One region of the Actinoplanes derwentensis genome, then DNA from elsewhere that is predicted to be linked to it. Evidence: riboswitches for the same ligand, from Rfam matches in the RefSeq annotation. Region 1 holds a riboswitch; each other region holds the start of a gene.
What was found. A riboswitch is a leader RNA that binds a small molecule or an ion and turns the genes downstream of it on or off. The one in region 1 is predicted to bind cobalamin.

Region 1 (4,214 bases):
GACGAGGCCCGCACGGTCGCGGTGTCCTGGCACGGCTGTGGGTACCACTGGACCGTCCCGCGAGCGGTGGCGACGATGAGGACGACGAGGTGACCGATCTGCTGGCGGTGGTGAGGAGCGCTGACCGGACGGGTCAGAGGTTTTTGGTGAGATGGATGCTGTGGGGGTCGGGGCGGTAGTCGGCGAACGGTGGGCAGGTGACGAACCCGAAGCGGGTGTAGAGGGTGCGGGCCGGGGCGAAGAACGGGTCGGTGCCGGTTTCGAGGTAGAGGTCGGTGTAGCCGCGGTGGCGGGCTTCGGCGATCAGGTGGGTCAGTAGGGCTGAGGCGACGCCGCGGCGCTGGGCGGTTCGGGCGGTGCGCATGGATTTGATCTCGGCGGTGGTGGGGGTGAGTTGTTTCAGGGCGCCGCAGCCGAGGAGGTGGTCGCCGTCGTGCAGGGTCCAGAGGGTGATGCCGGTGCGGCGCAGGCCGTCGAGGTCGAGGGCGTGTTTGCTCTCGGGTGGGCTGATGCCGCGCATTTCGTCGACGTGTTCCTGGAGCAGGGCGGCGATGGCGGGTCCGGTCAGGTCGTCGACGGTGATGGTGTGTTGTGGCGCGGTCATGGGCCTATTGGTATCAGGCACTGGTTGCATACAAAGACAGTGAGGGCGCTGCCCTCACTGTCTTCATACGTCGCCGGTCACGCGGTGGTGGCGGGCTCCGGGGTTGCGATGGGCTGCCCGGTGCGGGTGGCCAGCTGGTTGAGCAGTCCTGCGAAGGTCAGTCCGAGGGCGGTCCAGAGGATGGTCTGGGTGCCGAGTGACGAGATCCGGAAGTTCCACAGCAGCGTCGCCGGGAAGTCGTCGGGGACCTCGTTGAAGGTGGGCAGCATCAGATAGGCGATGGTGACCACGATCAGGAACGCAATGGTGCCGGCGGTAGCACGGCGCCATTGGTGGGTCTGGGTGCGGGCGGCGAGGACGGCGGCCCAGACGGCTACCAGGCCGAGGATGAGGACGGCGAGGTAGGCGATGGTGCGCTGGTCGATGGTGTCGGGGTCGCCGACGGCGGGTGGGTTGGGCGGGTATTTCAGGTAGGGCACGAGAACGATGCCGGTGAGGGCGGCTGCGGCGAGGCCGAGAGCGGCCTGGGTGTCGCTGCCGGTGCGCAGCCGGCGCCGCAGGACGGTGTAGGCGGTGGCGAGGATGCCGCCGAGGGCCGCGCCGTAGAGGGCGGTGGCCAGGAGCAGGCCGACGGTGCTCTGGACGTCGCGTTCGACGAGGGCTTCTTCGTCGGCCTCACCGGGGGCGAGTGCCGGGGCGTTGGCTTCTTCGATGGCGATGGCGGCGTTGATGTGGGGTTCGCCGGCGACGTAGGCGAAGGTCCCGGCGAACAGTCCCGCGATCAGGCCGGCGAGTAGGCCGCGGAGCAGGAGCTGGATGTAGGTGGGGACGGGGGTGGTCAATGGCACGGGACACCGAGCAGGTGGCGGCCGTCGTGCATGAGTTCGTGCAGGTACATACCGCTTTGGGAGATGCCGCCCTGGTCGAAGGCGACGAGGTAGGCCAGGAGCAGCATGATGCCGGTGAATCCCGCGGCGGTGGCGAGGAGCCGGGTGGAGACCGTGGGTACGGCGAGGGGTTGTGCCTTGGGCATGGAGTGGTTCCTCCTTCGGGATGACGCGTCCCGATCGATGGGGCCTGCGGCGCGTGAGCGTCCTGACTCGCCTGCCCGTGACGGGGTTCGGCTTACAGTGGCGCGACCGCACCGGAGTCTCACCGGTTTTCCTCACTCGCCGCAGAATTGGCTGGCTTCAACTTAACGGCCGGGGTGGTGGCGGCACAACTGGTGGCCGGTAGCATCCACGCCGGTCGTCGGGGGTGTACCGGGGGTGGGTTTCGTGCGGTTGCCGGTTGCGGTGGTGGTGGGTTTCGTCGCGGGTGTGGTGGTGCCTGTGGTGGGGCCGGCGAGTGCGGCGCAGTGTCTGGGTGCGGGGGTGACGTCGCCGGGTGTTCCGGCGGAGTTGAAGGCGTATGCGCCGGCCCGGTTGGCGGGTCTGGCCACGGGTGCCGGTGTCCGGGTGGCGGTGATCGATTCCGGGGTGGCGCGGAACCCGCAGTTGACCGGCCGGGTGCTGGGTGGACGGGATTTTCTGCATGGTGCGGCGGATGCGCGGCAGGACTGTCCGGGGCACGGGACGGCGGTGGCGGGGATCATCGCGGGGCTGCCGGAGGCTGATTCCGGGGTGCAGGGTTTGGCGCCGGGGGCGACGATCGTGCCGGCGCGGGTCAGTGAGGATTCGGATCTGGACGATGCGGGGCAGGGGTCGTCGAGTGCGGCTGCTTTTGCGCAGGCGATCCGGTGGTCGGTGACCACGGCCAGGGCGAAGGTGATCAACATTTCGCTGGTGATGCCGGGTCAGGATGCGGGTGTGCGGGCGGCGGTCGCGGAGGCGGTCGCTGCGGACGTGGTGGTGGTGGCCGCTGCCGGTAACGGTGGTGTCGATGGTGGGGTGGCGTACCCGGCGGGTTATCCGGGGGTGATCGGTGTGGGTGCGGTGGCCGCTGACGGGTCGCTGGCTCAGTTCTCGCAGCCGGGTGAGCATGTGGATGTGGCGGCGTTCGGTGACGCGGTGACGGTGTTGTCGCCGGTGTCGGGTCATCGGGTGGTGCAGGGGACGAGTTTCGCGGCGCCGTTCGTGGCGGCGACGGCGGCGTTGTTGCGGGAGCGGTTTCCCCGTGACAGTGCGGCGGAGATCACGGACCGGTTGTTGCGGTCGGTGGATCCGGCTCCGGGTGGGGCGCGCAGTGCCGGGTACGGGTTCGGGCTGCTGAATCCGTATCGGGCGCTGACGGAGGAGGCGGGTCCGAAGGTGGCGGCGGTGGTGGCGGTGTCGCCGGTGCCGTTGGCGCGCCGGGGTGGTCCGGAGTGGGATCGGGCGGGTTTGTTCGCTGCCGGTGGTGCGGGTCTGGCGTTGTTGGCGGGTGTGGTGGCGGCGGTGGTCGGCCGGGGGCGGCGGCGTGGGTGGCACCCCGCTACTTCTGGGGAGTCCACGACTCATGATCGAATGCCGGGATGATGTGGGAGGTTGTCACCGAGGCGTTGGGCCGGTTGTATCCGCGGGAGCAGCCGTGGCATGTGTCGTATGTGGCCGGTGAGCATGTGCTGGAGGCCGGTTCGGTGTATCCGGCGGACGGGCATTGGCATTATGTGACGTACGGGCTGGGCCGGCGTTGGGGTGTGGAGTTGACGTTCCGGCTGGTGCGCGGGGCGGAGACGGATCCGCCGCAGTGGCCGTTCGTGACGCTGGAGCACATGGCGGGTTATGCGAACAGTCTGGCGGAGCCGCTGGAGGAGGGTCAGTGGGTGGATCTGGTGGGGCCGATCACGGGTTTCCCGTTCTCCGGTGGCCCGGATACCGGGTTGACGGTGCTGATTCTGACGGCGGATCCGGAGTTGGGTGATCGTTTTCTGCAGTTGGTCGGGGTGACCGAGGCGGAGGCGAACGGGGAGTCGGAGATCGCTGACGACCGGTTGATGGTGACTGATCCGGGCCGGGCCCGGCCGGTTCAGGAGTAGCCGATCGCGGGTGGCGTCACCCGGCCGGGTGCCTGGTTCACCTGGCCGGGATGTGTCGGGGTTTCTAGGCTGGGTCCATGTCTACTGAGATCAGTGATCTGCTCGGCAAGGCGGTTCCGGTGGTGACCGCGCTGGTGGCGCGGGTGCGTGACGAGCAGTTGCCGGCGGTGACGCCGTGTGCCGAGTTCACGGTGCGGGACCTGTTGTCGCATCTGTTCCAGGTGGTCCGCAACTTTCAGCTGGTGGCCGACCGTAAGGAGGTCGACTGGGGTGTGACCCCGGACAGCCTGGTGGGGGACTGGCGGGCGGACTTCGCGTCCGAGGCCCACCAGATGATCATTGCGTGGGCGGATCCGGCGGTCCTGGACGGGGTGTCGCCGGGGATGGGCCTGCCGCATCGCACTCTCGGGCTGATGATGGTGGTGGACTTGGTGGTGCACGGCTGGGACCTGTCCCGGGCCATCGGGCAGCCCTACCCTGTCGACGTGTCGCTGCTGCCGGCGGTGGCCGAGTTCCTGGACACGATGGGTGACATGGGCCGCAAGATGGGCGCGTTCGGCCCGGCGGTCCCGGTGCCGGCGGACGCCGACCGGCTCGCCCGGTTGATCGCGGGCACCGGCCGGGACCCGGCGTGGCAGCCGGCCTGACTTATCG
Region 2 (4,214 bases), 970 kb from region 1:
ATGTCGGGGTTCTCAAGGGAAGCGGCGAGCTCGCCGCCGAGGTTGCCGAGCAGGTTCACGCTCGGTGTGGTGGTGGTCTGCGCGGGGACCACGGCCGCGACCGGTGCGACCGCGGCGGGCGCGACCGTGACGGGCGCGACCGTGACGGGCGCGACCGTGACGGTGGCCTGCTGGATCCGGGTGGCCGGGCGGGAGCGCAGGTAGTACGACGTCTTCAGGCCGGCCTTCCACGCGTACAGGTACATCGACGAGACCTTGTTGATGGTCGGCGCGGCCATGAACAGGTTCAGCGACTGCGACTGGTCGATGTACGGGGCACGTGCCGCCGCCAGCTCGATCAGCGCCTTCTGCGGCAGTTCCCACGCGGTCCGGAACAGTTCGCGCACCTCGGCGGGCAGCTCGTTGATGCCCTGCACGGAACCCTCGGCCCGTTTGATCGCCTCACGGATCGGCGCGGTCCACAGGCCGCGGGACTTGAGTTCGCGTACCAGATAGGTGTTGATCTGCAGGAACTCACCGGACATCGTCTCGCGCTTGAACAGGTTGGACACCTGCGGCTCGATGCACTCGTAGGCACCGGCGATCGACGCGATGGTGGCGGTCGGCGCGATCGCGATCAGCAGCGAGTTACGCAGCCCGTGCTCGGCGATCCGCTCCTTCACCTCGGCCCAGCGCGAAGCCTGCGCCGGGTCGGCACCCCACAGCTCGTGGTGCAGGTCACCCTTGGCGGCACGCGTCTCGGAGTAGGCCGGGTGCGGGCCGAACTTCGTCGCCAGATCGACCGAGACCTCAAGAGCGGTAAGGAAGATCTCTTCCTGTACGCGGGTGGAGAGCTCGCGGGCCTCGGCCGAATCGAACGGGAGCCGCAGCGTGAAGAACGCGTCCTGCAGACCCATCAGCCCGAGGCCGACCGGACGCCAGCGCGGGTTCGACGCGGCGGCCTGGTCGGACGGGTAGTAGTTGATGTCGATGACCCGGTCCAGGTAGACCACGGCCGTGCGCACCGTCTCGCGCAGCTTCTCCCAGTCGACACCGTCAGCGGTGACGTGTGCGCCCAGGTTGACCGAGCCGAGGTTGCAGACGGCGGTCTCGTCGTCGTTGTTGACCTCGAGGATCTCGGTGCAAAGGTTCGACAGGTGGATGGTGTTGCCGGGCTCGCCGGTCTGGTTCGACAGCGCGTTCGAGCGGTCCTTGAACGTCATCCAGCCGTTGCCGGTCTGTGCCAGCGTGCGCATCATCCGGCCGTACAAGTCGCGGGCCTTGACGGTCTTGACCGCTTTCTTCTCCGCGGCCCGGTAAGCGTCGTCGAACGCCTCCCCGAACAGGTCGGGCAACTCCGGGGCCTCGGACGGGTCGATCAGCGACCAGTCGCCGTCGGCCTCGACGCGGCGCATGAACTCGTCCGGGATCCAGTTCGCCAGGTTCAGGTTGTGGGTGCGGCGCGACTCCTCACCGGTGTTGTCGCGCAGTTCCAGGAACTCCTCGATGTCCGGGTGCCACGGCTCCAGGTACACGCAGGCCGCGCCCTTGCGCCGGCCGCCCTGGTTGACCGCCGCCACCCCGGCGTCGAGGGTCTTCAGGAACGGGACGATGCCGTTGGACTTGCCGTTGGTGCCCCGGATCAGCGCGCCCCGGCCGCGGACCCGCGACCAGGCGATACCGATGCCGCCGGAGAACTTCGACAGCTTCGCGACCTGGTGGTACCGCTCGTAGATCGAGTCCAGCTCGTCCTTCGGCGAGTCGACCAGGAAACACGACGACATCTGGGTGTGCCGGGTGCCCGAGTTGAACAGGGTCGGTGAGCTGGGCAGGTACGCCAGCGACGACATCAGCCGGTAGAAGCCGATCGCCTCACGGGCGTCCTTGGACAGGCCACAGGCGACCCGCAGCAGCCAGTACTGCGGGGTCTCCACGACCAGACGCTCGGTCGGGTGGCGCAGCAGGTAACGGTCCGCGACGGTGCGCAGCCCGAAATATTCGAAGCGCAGGTCACCGGCCGGGTCGATGGCGTCGTCGAGCTTGCGGGCGTTCGCGGCCACGAACGCGGCGGTCTCGTCGCCGATCAGGCCTTCGGAGTGGGCGTACCGGATCGACTGGCTGAAGCTCGCGACGCCCTGGAGGCGGACCTCCTTGTCGACGTACGCCGCCAGCAGCCGGGCCGCCAGCTTCGAGTACTGCGGCTCCTCACCGATCAGCTCGGCAGCCGTCTGGATCGACAGCTTGTCCAGCTCAGCGGTGGTCGCGCCGTCGTACAGGCCACTGATCGTCTTGGTCGCCACCCGCAGCGGGTCGACCTCGTCCAGATCGGCGACCCACAACTCGACCGCTTTGACGATCTTGTTGACGTCGACCGGCTCCAGATCGCCGTTTCTCTTACGCACCTGCATCACATGCCGCCGCTGCTCCGGCACACTGGTGACCTTGGTGGTGAGCGTCATGCCCACTCCTCCCTCGCGAGCCCGACGCGTGGAGGACAGACACCAGCCGTCCACGGGCACACGGCCACGCGGACGCTCGGCGTCAGCCGTCCCACGCGGCCTTCAACCGCCGCACATCACCGCGATGCACGGCACGCTGGCAGGTCTTCGGACTCGTGGGCACGGCTCCGGCTTGTCGCCAGAGCCACCTACCGACCGTCGCTTCCCAGGCCCGGGACGGGCCCAGTGCTTACCTGACGGTTGTCGTTCCCACTCACCGCTGCGGGGCAGTCCCGGCCTTGCACCGGGTTCCCTGTTGCCTCGGACGGACCCGTGAGGGCCCGGCCGAACCAGCTGCGTGGAACACCATATCTAGGTCAGGCCAGAAAGTCATAACCCAACATGGTGTGTTCAACACGTCACCCGACAGAGATCAACTAGTCGGGTGGATCATCCTGCGGCAGCCGTCCACCACCCGGACACTCCTGAGGCGGGGCATAGGCCCGGATCGTGCCGTCATGCCGCGCGACCCGCCCCTCGGCGGTGATTCCGGCGATCCGTCCACAGACCGGACACCGGCCCCGGCCGCGCTGTTCCACCCCGCGCCTCCCCCGGCATCGGCGATTCGCTGACCAAGCCATTCTCCGGTCGCGGGTCAAGCGCTGCTAACGTTCGGCGCCATGTGGACCGAGGAGATCGTGGCCGACCGGCCGGCCTGGCGGCACACCCCCTCCGGCGTCGTCTTCCGGGAGGTGCCGGGCGGGACGTTCCGGATGGGCTTGTCCGAGAACGAACTGGCGGCGGTACGCGCGATCGAGCGCAGTGGCGGCGCCGAGGACGACCTCACGTCGTTCTTCGCCGGCGCCGCAGAGGCCCAGCCGGTCCGTGACGTGCACGTCGCGCCGTTCCTGATCGCCCGGCACCCGTTGACGGTCGCTCAGGTTCGGCACTGGCTGCCCGAATATGAGGACGACTACACCGACGCGGAATCCGGCACGGCCCGGCTCGAGGACGACCTGGATGACCTACTTGCTGAACTGCCGTTCCGGCTGCCCAGCGAGGCCGAGTGGGAGTACGCGGCCCGGGGCGGCACCACCACTCTGACCTTCCGTGGCGACGGCAAGCCCGGCGAGGAGCAAGTGCTCCACGATTTCAGGGATGAGTTGCGGACAGCCGACGCCGAGAACGCGTTCGGACTGGCCGCCATGGGCTCAGCGAACGAGATCTGCGCCGACGTGTGGATCCCTGGCTTCACGGGCGCCCCGGACGATGCCCGGCCCCGCACCGGTGACGGTCCCCGGGTGGTGCGCGGCGGTGCCGCCGACATCCACCCGTGGCAGGGCTGCGACGAATGGTTGCTGCTGCTCGCCGCCACCCGCTACGAACATCACCAGTTCACCGCGATCCGCCCGGTCGCGCCGGTCCCGCCCCAGAAATGACCGAAGGACATCATTTGTGTACGTCGCCCGTGCTCACGATCGTGGAAGGTCAGCTCGGCCAGGTGATCCTGAACCGGCCGGAAGCCATCAACGCACTGACCGCCGAGATGGTCGGACTCGTCGCTGACGTGCTGCGGGAATGGGAGTCCGACGACCGGGTGCGGACGGTGCTGATCACCGGGGCCGGGGAGCGTGGTCTCTGCGCCGGTGGGGATCTGCGGGCCATGCACGCGGACGCGGTTTCCGGGGGCACCGGGTCGCTGGAGTTCTGGGCCCGGGAGTACGACCTCAACGCCGCCATCGCCGGATATCCGAAACCGATCGTCGCCTGGATGGACGGGCTGGTGATGGGCGGCGG
Region 3 (4,214 bases), 2.1 Mb from region 1:
GCGGCCCGCAAGGTCCTCGCCGACGTGACCGCCACCTGCCGGGAGAACGGCGACCGGGTGATCGCGGTCAGCCTCAGCTCGTTCCTGCACGCCCTGCTCCCGATGGACGCCGCCGGGCAGCCCCTCGGCCCGGTCGTCACCTGGGCCGACAACCGCTCCGCGGGCGAGTGCGAGCGCATCGTCGCGGACGGGGACGCCCGGCAGCTCCAGGCCCGCACCGGCACCCCGGTCCACCCGATGTCGCCGCTGACCAAACTCGCCTGGTGGGCGCAGGAGGACCCGGCGGCGCTGCGGGACACGCCCCGCTGGGGCGGGGTCAAGGAGCTGGTCGTCGCGGCGCTGACCGGCGGTCCCTTCCTCGTCGACCTGTCGGTCGCCTCGGGCACCGGCCTCTACGACATCCACTCACGGCGGTGGGACCAAGACGCCTTGACCATTGCGGGCGTACGACCGGAGCAGCTCGCCGAGGTCGTACCCACCACCCAAGCCCTGACGCTCAGCCCTCAGGTGGCCGCCGCGGCGGGTCTGCCCCCGGAGACTCCACTGATCATCGGCGCCGCCGACGGGCCGCTCGCCAACCTCGGCGTCGGCGCGGTCTCGCCCGGCGTCGGTGCGGTCTCCCTCGGCACCAGTGGTGCCCTGCGCACCGTCGTCGGCGCTCCCACCAGCGACAACGCCGGGCGGCTGTTCTGCTACGCCCTCACCGAGGACCGCTGGGTCATCGGCGGGGCCGTCAACAACGCCGGTTCGGTGGTCCGCTGGGCCGGTCAGGCCCTGGACCCCGGCACTGCCGGTTCGTCTCGTGGTTCCGGTGGTGAGGACGACGACGACCGCGACGCCCGGCTGCTCGACGAGGCGGCCGGGATCGTGGCCGGCAGCGAGGGCCTGCTCTGCCTGCCCTACCTGCTCGGCGAACGGGCGCCCTGGTGGCGGCCCGGCATGCGGGGCGCCTACCTCGGGCTGCGCCGCGAACACGGCCGGCCGCACCTGGTCCGCGCCGCCGTCGAAGGCGTCTGCCAGCAACTCGCCCTGGTCCGGGACTCCTTCGACGCCGAAGGTAACCCGCTCACCGAGATCCGGGCCACCGGCGGAGCCGCCGCCTCCCGGCTGTGGATCACCGTGCTCGCGTCGGCTCTGGACCTGCCGGTGACCGTCGCCGACGTGCCCGAGGGCACCGCGCTCGGCGCCTGCCTGCTGGCCCGGCACGCCCTCGGCGAACTCCCCGACCTCGACCAGGCCGCCGCCCTCGTCCCCACCGGCACACCCACCCGGCCTGACCCGGCCGACGCCGCCCTCTACCGGCGGCTGCGCCCACTGGTGGAGAAGTCCGCGCTCGCAGTCCTCGACGTGGTCACCGAACTCGACCGGATCGCCCCCGAACCCCTGCCCGCCACCGAGAAGGCCGTCCCCGCCGGATCGTGACCACGCCGGGTCCGGACCGAACCCGAAGTCACCACGCTCACCCGCCCGCTTCCCGGCGTGGTGACCTGGGGTGCGAATCGCACCCCAGGTCACCACACTGAAGGGGCTGCCGTGATGTCGCCGGCCGTGACCTACCCCGCGTTGACGGGTTACTCGCCGGTCCGGAAGAGTGACCGGCGAGCGGTAGCGGAGGAACCCGGTGCGAATCCGGGACGGTCCCGCCACTGTGACCGGGGAAATCGCCCCGGGAGCCAGGAACTCCGGCCGCTCGCGACAACCGACAGCGGGCGTGGACACCCGCCGGAAGGGACCCTGGTGACGAATCCGTACCCGTTCTCGGCCGTGGTGGGCCTCGACGACCTCCGACTGGCCCTGCTGCTCACCTCGGTCTCCCCGGCCGTCGGCGGTGTCCTGGTCCGAGGTGAGAAAGGTACCGCCAAGAGCACCGTGGTCCGGGCTCTCGCCGGTCTCCTCCCGCACGTCGAGGTGGTGCACGGCTGCCGGTTCGCCTGCGACCCGGACGCGCCCGACCCCGGCTGCCCGGACGGCCCGCACACCCTCGGCGGCCCGGCACTGTCCCGTCCGGCCAGCCTCGTCGAACTCCCCGTCGGCGCCACCGAGGACCGGGTCGTCGGCACTCTCGACCTGCAGCGGGCCCTCAGCGACGGGGTCAAGGCGTACGAGCCCGGCCTACTCGCCGCCGCCCACCGCGGCGTCCTCTACGTCGACGAGGTGAACCTACTCCCGGACCACCTGGTCGACCTGCTCCTGGACGCCGCCGCGATGGGCCGCGCCCACGTCGAGCGCGACGGCGTCTCGGTCAAACACGCCGCCCGGTTCCTGCTGGTCGGCACCATGAACCCGGAAGAGGGCGAACCCCGCCCCCAACTCGTCGACCGGTTCGGCCTGGTCGTCACGGTCGCCGCGCCCCGCGACGCCCGCCAGCGCGCCGAAGTGGTCCGGCGGCGCCTGGCCTACGAGGCGGATCCGGCCGGTTTCGCGGCCCGCTACGTCGCCGACGAGCAGGTCTACGAGGCTCGCATCGCCGCCGCCCGCGCCCAGCTCCCGTCGGTGGTGCTGCCTGACGCCGAACTGGACCGGATCGCCCGCGTCTGCCTCGCCTACGGCGTGGACGGCATGCGCGCCGACATCGTGGTGGCCCGCTGCGCAGTGGCCCTGGCCGCCTGGCACGGCCGCGACCGGGTGACCGCCGACGACGTCCGCGACGCCGCCCGGCTGGCCCTGCCGCACCGCCGCCGCACCGACCCGCTCGACCCGCCCGGCACCGACGAGGAGAAACTCGACGAGGCCCTGGCCGAAGCCGAACGCCAGGCCGAAGAAGACCGCCAGGCCGAAGCCGAACGCCAGGCCGAGCAGGATCGCCGCGCCGACGACCCCGACGGCCCGGATCCGGACGCCGACCCCGACGGTTCCGGCGACGGCCCCGGTGACGACGACCCGGACGGTCCCGGCGGTGGTGGCGGTCCGCGTGACACCGGTGGCCCGTCCGGCACGGACAACCCCGGCACAGACCACCCCCTTGCTGGTACGGACCCCAGCCCCGCACCGCCGAGTTCCCCTTCCCCGTCCGACAGCGACGATCAGTCCACCACGCCCTCGCCGACCATCCCGGCCGCTGGTGTCGCGGTCGCTGCGGGCACCGCCTACCGCACCCGCACGTTCCGCATCGCGGCCCGCGGCGAGGGCGGCCACGCCGGCCGCCGCTCCCCGGCTTTCGCCCGCCGCGGCCGGGTCGTCGGCAGCCGCCTCCCGCAGGGCAAACTCTCCGGCGCCCCACACCTGTTCGCCACCCTCCGCGCCGCGCTGGACCGGACGGCCTTGGACCGGACGGCCTCGGACCGGACCACGGACCGGGCCGTGTTGGACCGGACCGCCCTCGACCGGGCCGCGCCCGACGGCTGGTCGTCGGGTTCAGGCGGCCTCCTCGCCAGTGGTCGTTCCGCTCCGGGTGGTCTTGCTCCGGGCATCATCTCGTCGTCGGATCCCGTGCACCCGTCGGTCGTCCGGCCCGCCGGTGGCCTCTCGGCTCGTCCGGTCGGTGGGGGCGCTGGGCGGGGGATCCGGGTGCTGCCTCGGGACCTTCGGGAGTCGGTTCATGTGGGGCGGGAGGCGAACCTCGTGCTCTTCGTGGTGGACGCCTCCGGGTCGATGGCCGCGCGGAAACGCATGACACTTGTCAAGACCGCGGTGCTGTCGCTGTTGCGGGACGCCTATCAGCGGCGGGACCGGATCGGGATGATCACGTTCCGGGGGAGTGACGCCGACGTCGTGCTGCCGCCCACCTCCAGCCATGAGGTCGGGGTGCAGCGGCTGGCCGCTCTGCGTACCGGTGGCCGGACCCCGCTCGCCGCCGGTCTGAAAGCCGCCGCCGCGACGATCGCCACCGAACGCCGCCGCGACCCGCGCCGCCGCCCGCTGCTGGTGCTGGTCACCGACGGCCGTGCCACCAGCGGACCCGACCCGATGCGCCTGGTCCCGGCCCTGTCCGGAGTGTCGAGCGTGGTCGTCGACTGCGAGTCCGGCCCGATTCGCCTGGGCCTGGCCCGCAAGCTGGCCGCCGCCTTGAACGCCGAGATCATGCCCCTCGACCGGCTCCAGGCGGCGACTGTCCTGAGCCGCCGGTCCGGACCGTCCGGTGCCGAGGCTCCGGTTCCGGTCGACCGCGCCTACCGCCGGGCCGCCTGACCCGGTTCGCCACCCGCAAACCGATGCCGAACCTGAAGTGGCCGGGTTCGACGAAGCGACCGGACTCGACGAAGTGGCCGGGTTCG
Region 4 (4,214 bases), 3.7 Mb from region 1:
GACGGTTCGACAGGCCCAGGTCATGGTCCATCTTGGCGGCCTGGATCAGGGTCCAGATCTGGGCCCGGATGGCCGGCAGTTTGGCCGGGTCGAGGGCGGCGATGTTGGCATGCTCGTCGAGCAACTGCTCCAGGCGGGCGATGTCGCCGTACGACTCGGCCCGGGCCATCGGCGGGATCAGGTGGTCGACCAGGGTGGCGTGCGCCCGGCGTTTGGCCTGGGTGCCCTCGCCCGGGTCGTTGACCAGGAACGGGTAGATCAGCGGCAGGTCACCGAGGGCCGCGTCGGTGCCGTCCGAAGCGGACATGCCGACGTTCTTCCCCGGCAGCCATTCCAGGTTGCCGTGCTTTCCGACGTGCACCACCGCGTGGGCGCCGAAGTCGTCGGCCAGCCACCGGTAGGCGGCCAGGTAGTGGTGGCTCGGCGGCAGGTCGGGGTCGTGGTAGATGGCCACCGGGTTGGCCCCGAAACCGCGCGGCGGCTGCACCATCACGACGATGTTCTCGTCACGGAGCGCGGCCAGCACGATGTCGCCCTGATCGGTGTACAGCTCGCCGGGCGGCGGGCCCCAATGCTGCTGGACGCTCTCCCGGAAGTCCGCCGGCAGGGTCGCGAACCACGCCGCGTAACGCTCACCGGAGATCCGCACCGGGTTGGCGGCCAACTGCTCCTCGGTCAGCCAGTCCGGGTCCTGGCCGCCGGCCGCGATCAAGGTGTGGATCAGGCCGTCACCGTCGTACGACCCGAAGTCTCCGATCTTGTAGCCCTGACCGTCGAGGGCGGCGAGCAGCGCGACAGCCGAAGCCGGGGTGTCGAGACCGACGGCGTTGCCGATCCGGGAGTGTTTCGTCGGGTAGGCCGACAGCATCAGCGCGACCTTGCGCTCCGCGGGCGGCAGATGCCGCAGTCGGGCGTGCGACACCGCGATCCCGGCGACCCGGGACGCCCGCTCGGGGTCGGCCACGTAGACCGACAGCCCGTCCTCGTCGATCTCCTTGAACGAGAACGGCACCGTGATGATCCGGCCGTCGAACTCGGGGATCGCCACCTGCGTCGCCGCGTCCAACGGTGTCAGACCGTCGGCACTGGCCTCCCAGGCGGCCCGTGAGCTGGTCAGACAGAGGCCCTGCAGGATCGGCACGTCGAGGTCGGCGAGGACGCCGACATCCCACGCCTCGTCGTCGCCGCCCGCGCCCACCGTGGCCGGTTTGGTGCCGCCGGCCGCCAGCACCGTCACCACCAGGGCGTCCGCCTTACGCAACTCGGCGAGCAGCTCGGGCGACGCGGTCCGCAGCGATGCCGTGTAGATCGGCAGCGCCCGGGCGCCCTTGGCCTCGATCGCCTGACTGAGAGCCTCGACGAAGGCGGTGTTGCCGGCCATGTGATGGGCCCGGTAGTAGAGCACCGCCACGGTCGACGGGCCGGTGCCGGGCGCGGCCTCGCGGGGCAGCGGGCCCCACTCCGGCGCGGCGACCGCGGGCGCGAAACCGTTGCCGGTCAGCAGCACCGTGTCGGAGAGGAAGTCGTGCAGTGCGGTGAGGTTCTCCGAACCGCCCTGGGCCAGGTAGACGTGCGCTTCCGCGGCCACGCCGGCCGGCACCGTGGACAGTCTCATCAACTCGGCGTCGGGGGCCTGCTCGCCACCGAGCACCAGCACCGGCACGGTGCCCGCGAGCAGCGAGTCGAGGCCCGCCTCCCAGGCGCGGCGACCGCCGAGAATGCGCACCACCACCAGCTCGACCCCGTCGAGCAGGGCCGGAAGATCGGCGACGCCGGTGCGGGCCGGGTTGGCGAGACGCCATGGCGAGCCACTGGCCCGGGCGCTGAGCAGATCGGTGTCGGATGTCGACAGCAGCAGGAACACGCGCGCACTCCCCCTCGGGGTCCGCGCCCCGGGTAGAAAAGGAAAGGCGGCGACCGGAGTTCCTGGCTGCCAGGAGAAAACCCTGGTGACAGTGGCGGGACCGCGCCGGACTCACACCGGCTTCCTCCGCGGCGTCGCCGCCCGTTGAGCCCCCTGAGCTTCCCGAACCCCGGTGTCCCGCGTCAAGGCGAACCCGGCGCTGTGACGCTCCCGACCACGGCCCACCGAAGGTGAATTCGTGTCGGAGGGCGGCCGTAGTATCCGGGCCATGGCTCACCGTCGAACCTCCGAGACCGATGCCTGCCCCGGCGCTCTGCGGCTGCACGCCGCGGCCGACGGCATGCTGGCTCGGGTGCGGCTGCCCGGCGGGATGCTGTCCGGGGCGCGGTTGCGGTCGCTGCGGGAGCTGGCCGAGGAGTTCGGTGACGGCGCGCTGGAGTTGACCTCGCGTGCCAACCTGCAGCTCAGAGGCTTGGGTCCCGGCGATGCGCCGGCTCTGGCGGCCCGGTTGCGGTCGGCCGGTCTGCTGCCTTCGACGACCCACGACAACGTACGGAACATCGCGGCCCCGCCCCTGCCCGTCAAAGCGTTGCGCGTGCTGGTGGACGAGCTCGACCGGGCGATCCTCGGTGACCCGCTGCTGCCCGCTCTGCCGGGGAAGTTCCTGTTCGCGATCGGGCATGTCCCACTCGCCTCGGACGTCGCGGCGATCCCCGTCGGAGTGAGCGATGACCAGGGTGAATCGGCGGATCCGTTGTTCGCTGTCCGGTTCGCCGGGCACGACACCGGGGTGCGGGTGGAGTCCACTCAGGTGGCTCCGGCGCTGATCGCGGCCGCGCACGCGTTCCTGTCCGAACGCGACGTGCAACGCGACACCCGGACGGACGTGCAACAGGACACGCGGCAGGATGTTCGGCTGGCCGGCGGTTCAGCGGTGTGGCGGCTGCGGGAGCTTCGGGACGGCCCGGGGCGGGTGTCGGCCAGGGTCGTGGCGGCGCTCGGTCTGACGCCGGTGGCGGTCGAGGTCGCGGTTCCGGTCGGTGCCACGGAGCCGGGTGACCTGATCGGGATCGTGCCCCAGCAGGACGGGCTCGTGGCGGTCGCGGCCCTGGTGCCGTTGGGCCGGTTGACCGGCGTACAGCTGCGGGTCCTGGAAGACGCCGACCATCTGGTGGTGACGCCGTGGCGCGGGGTGCTGGTGGCTGATCTGCCGCCGGAGGCGGCGCAGCCGTGGGCGGATCGCCTGGCCGGAGCGGGTCTCGCGGTGACGCCCGGCTCGCCGTGGTCCGGGGTGACCGCGTGCGCCGGGCGGCCCGGGTGCGCGAAATCGCTGGCCGACGTGCGGGCCGACGCCGTCGCCGCGGCCCGGTTCGTCGACGGGCTGCCGGTCCACTGGGCCGGATGCGCGCGAGCCTGCGGCAGCCCGGCCGGCCCGCACGTCCTGGCCGAGGCCACCACCAACGGTTACATGATCACTCGGCGTCCGGCACCGGGAAGCGGACCGGGTGGGGAAAGCGGGCTGGTCGGGCCATCGACTGCGGCGGCGGGATCGCTGAGGATCGGCGGGGCCGAACCGGTCACGGCCGGCCCCCGGACGAGGGGGCTGGGAGACGTGGTGGCAGTGGCTAGGAGGGCCTGAGAGATGGAGTACGTGCGCGACGGCGCGGAGATCTATCGGCGTTCGTTCGCCACCATCAGGGCCGAGGCGGACCTATCGGGGCTGCCGGAGGACGTTTCGCGGGTGGTGGTCCGGATGATTCACGCCTGCGGGATGGTGGATCTGGTGGAGGATGTCCGGTTCAGCCCGGGTGTCGTCGCCGCGGGCCGGACGGCGCTGATCGGCGGCGCCCCGATTCTGTGTGACGCCGCGATGGTGGCGTCAGGAGTGACCCGGTCTCGGCTGCCGGCCACCAACGACGTGATCTGCACGCTGCGGGACCCGGCCGTGCCGGCGCTGGCCGCGGAGATCGGGAACACCCGTAGCGCGGCCGCGCTGGACCTGTGGGGTGACCGGCTCGGCGGGGCCGTGGTGGCGATCGGTAACGCGCCGACCGCCCTGTTCCGGCTGCTGGAGATGATCGAGGCGGGTGCGCCCCGGCCGGCCGCGGTGATCGGGATCCCGGTCGGGTTCATCGGGGCGGCCGAGTCCAAACAGGCGCTGGCCGAGTCCGGGCTGGAGTTCCTGATCGTTAGTGGCCGTCGGGGTGGCAGCGCCATCACCGCGGCGGCGGTGAACGCCCTCGCCTCGGAGGCGGAATGAGCCCGAACACGGCATGAAGCGCCGCATGGTGCGGGTCCCTGAACGCGGCGTTGAGCCCCGGAACGCGGCATCGAGCCGGAACGAAGCAGA

Region 2: it holds a riboswitch for cobalamin, as region 1 does, so the genes downstream of both, BLU81_RS05860 (ribonucleoside-diphosphate reductase subunit alpha) here and BLU81_RS10665 (CbtB domain-containing protein) in region 1, are expected to answer to the same signal.
Region 3: it holds a riboswitch for cobalamin, as region 1 does, so the genes downstream of both, BLU81_RS00770 (VWA domain-containing protein) here and BLU81_RS10665 (CbtB domain-containing protein) in region 1, are expected to answer to the same signal.
Region 4: it holds a riboswitch for cobalamin, as region 1 does, so the genes downstream of both, cobN (cobaltochelatase subunit CobN) here and BLU81_RS10665 (CbtB domain-containing protein) in region 1, are expected to answer to the same signal.

Annotation. Positions count from the first base shown of each region.
Region 1 is NZ_LT629758.1:2,295,186-2,299,399, reverse strand. It holds gene BLU81_RS10675 (GNAT family N-acetyltransferase) at 134-604, opposite strand; gene BLU81_RS10670 (CbtA family protein) at 682-1,452, opposite strand; gene BLU81_RS10665 (CbtB domain-containing protein) at 1,443-1,637, opposite strand; cobalamin riboswitch at 1,673-1,792, opposite strand; gene BLU81_RS51485 (S8 family serine peptidase) at 1,882-3,060, shown strand; gene BLU81_RS10655 (suppressor of fused domain protein) at 3,057-3,560, shown strand; gene BLU81_RS10650 (TIGR03086 family metal-binding protein) at 3,638-4,207, shown strand; gene BLU81_RS10645 (LLM class oxidoreductase) at 4,209-4,214, opposite strand, start outside.
Region 2 is NZ_LT629758.1:1,327,718-1,331,931, reverse strand. It holds gene BLU81_RS05860 (ribonucleoside-diphosphate reductase subunit alpha) at 1-2,438, opposite strand, end outside; cobalamin riboswitch at 2,560-2,787, opposite strand; gene BLU81_RS05855 (formylglycine-generating enzyme family protein) at 3,098-3,856, shown strand; gene BLU81_RS05850 (enoyl-CoA hydratase/isomerase family protein) at 3,871-4,214, shown strand, end outside.
Region 3 is NZ_LT629758.1:169,060-173,273, forward strand. It holds gene BLU81_RS00765 (gluconokinase) at 1-1,422, shown strand, start outside; cobalamin riboswitch at 1,552-1,705, shown strand; gene BLU81_RS00770 (VWA domain-containing protein) at 1,738-4,128, shown strand.
Region 4 is NZ_LT629758.1:9,278,165-9,282,378, reverse strand. It holds gene cobN (cobaltochelatase subunit CobN) at 1-1,864, opposite strand, end outside; cobalamin riboswitch at 1,903-2,025, opposite strand; gene BLU81_RS41530 (precorrin-3B synthase) at 2,133-3,503, shown strand; gene BLU81_RS41525 (precorrin-8X methylmutase) at 3,507-4,124, shown strand.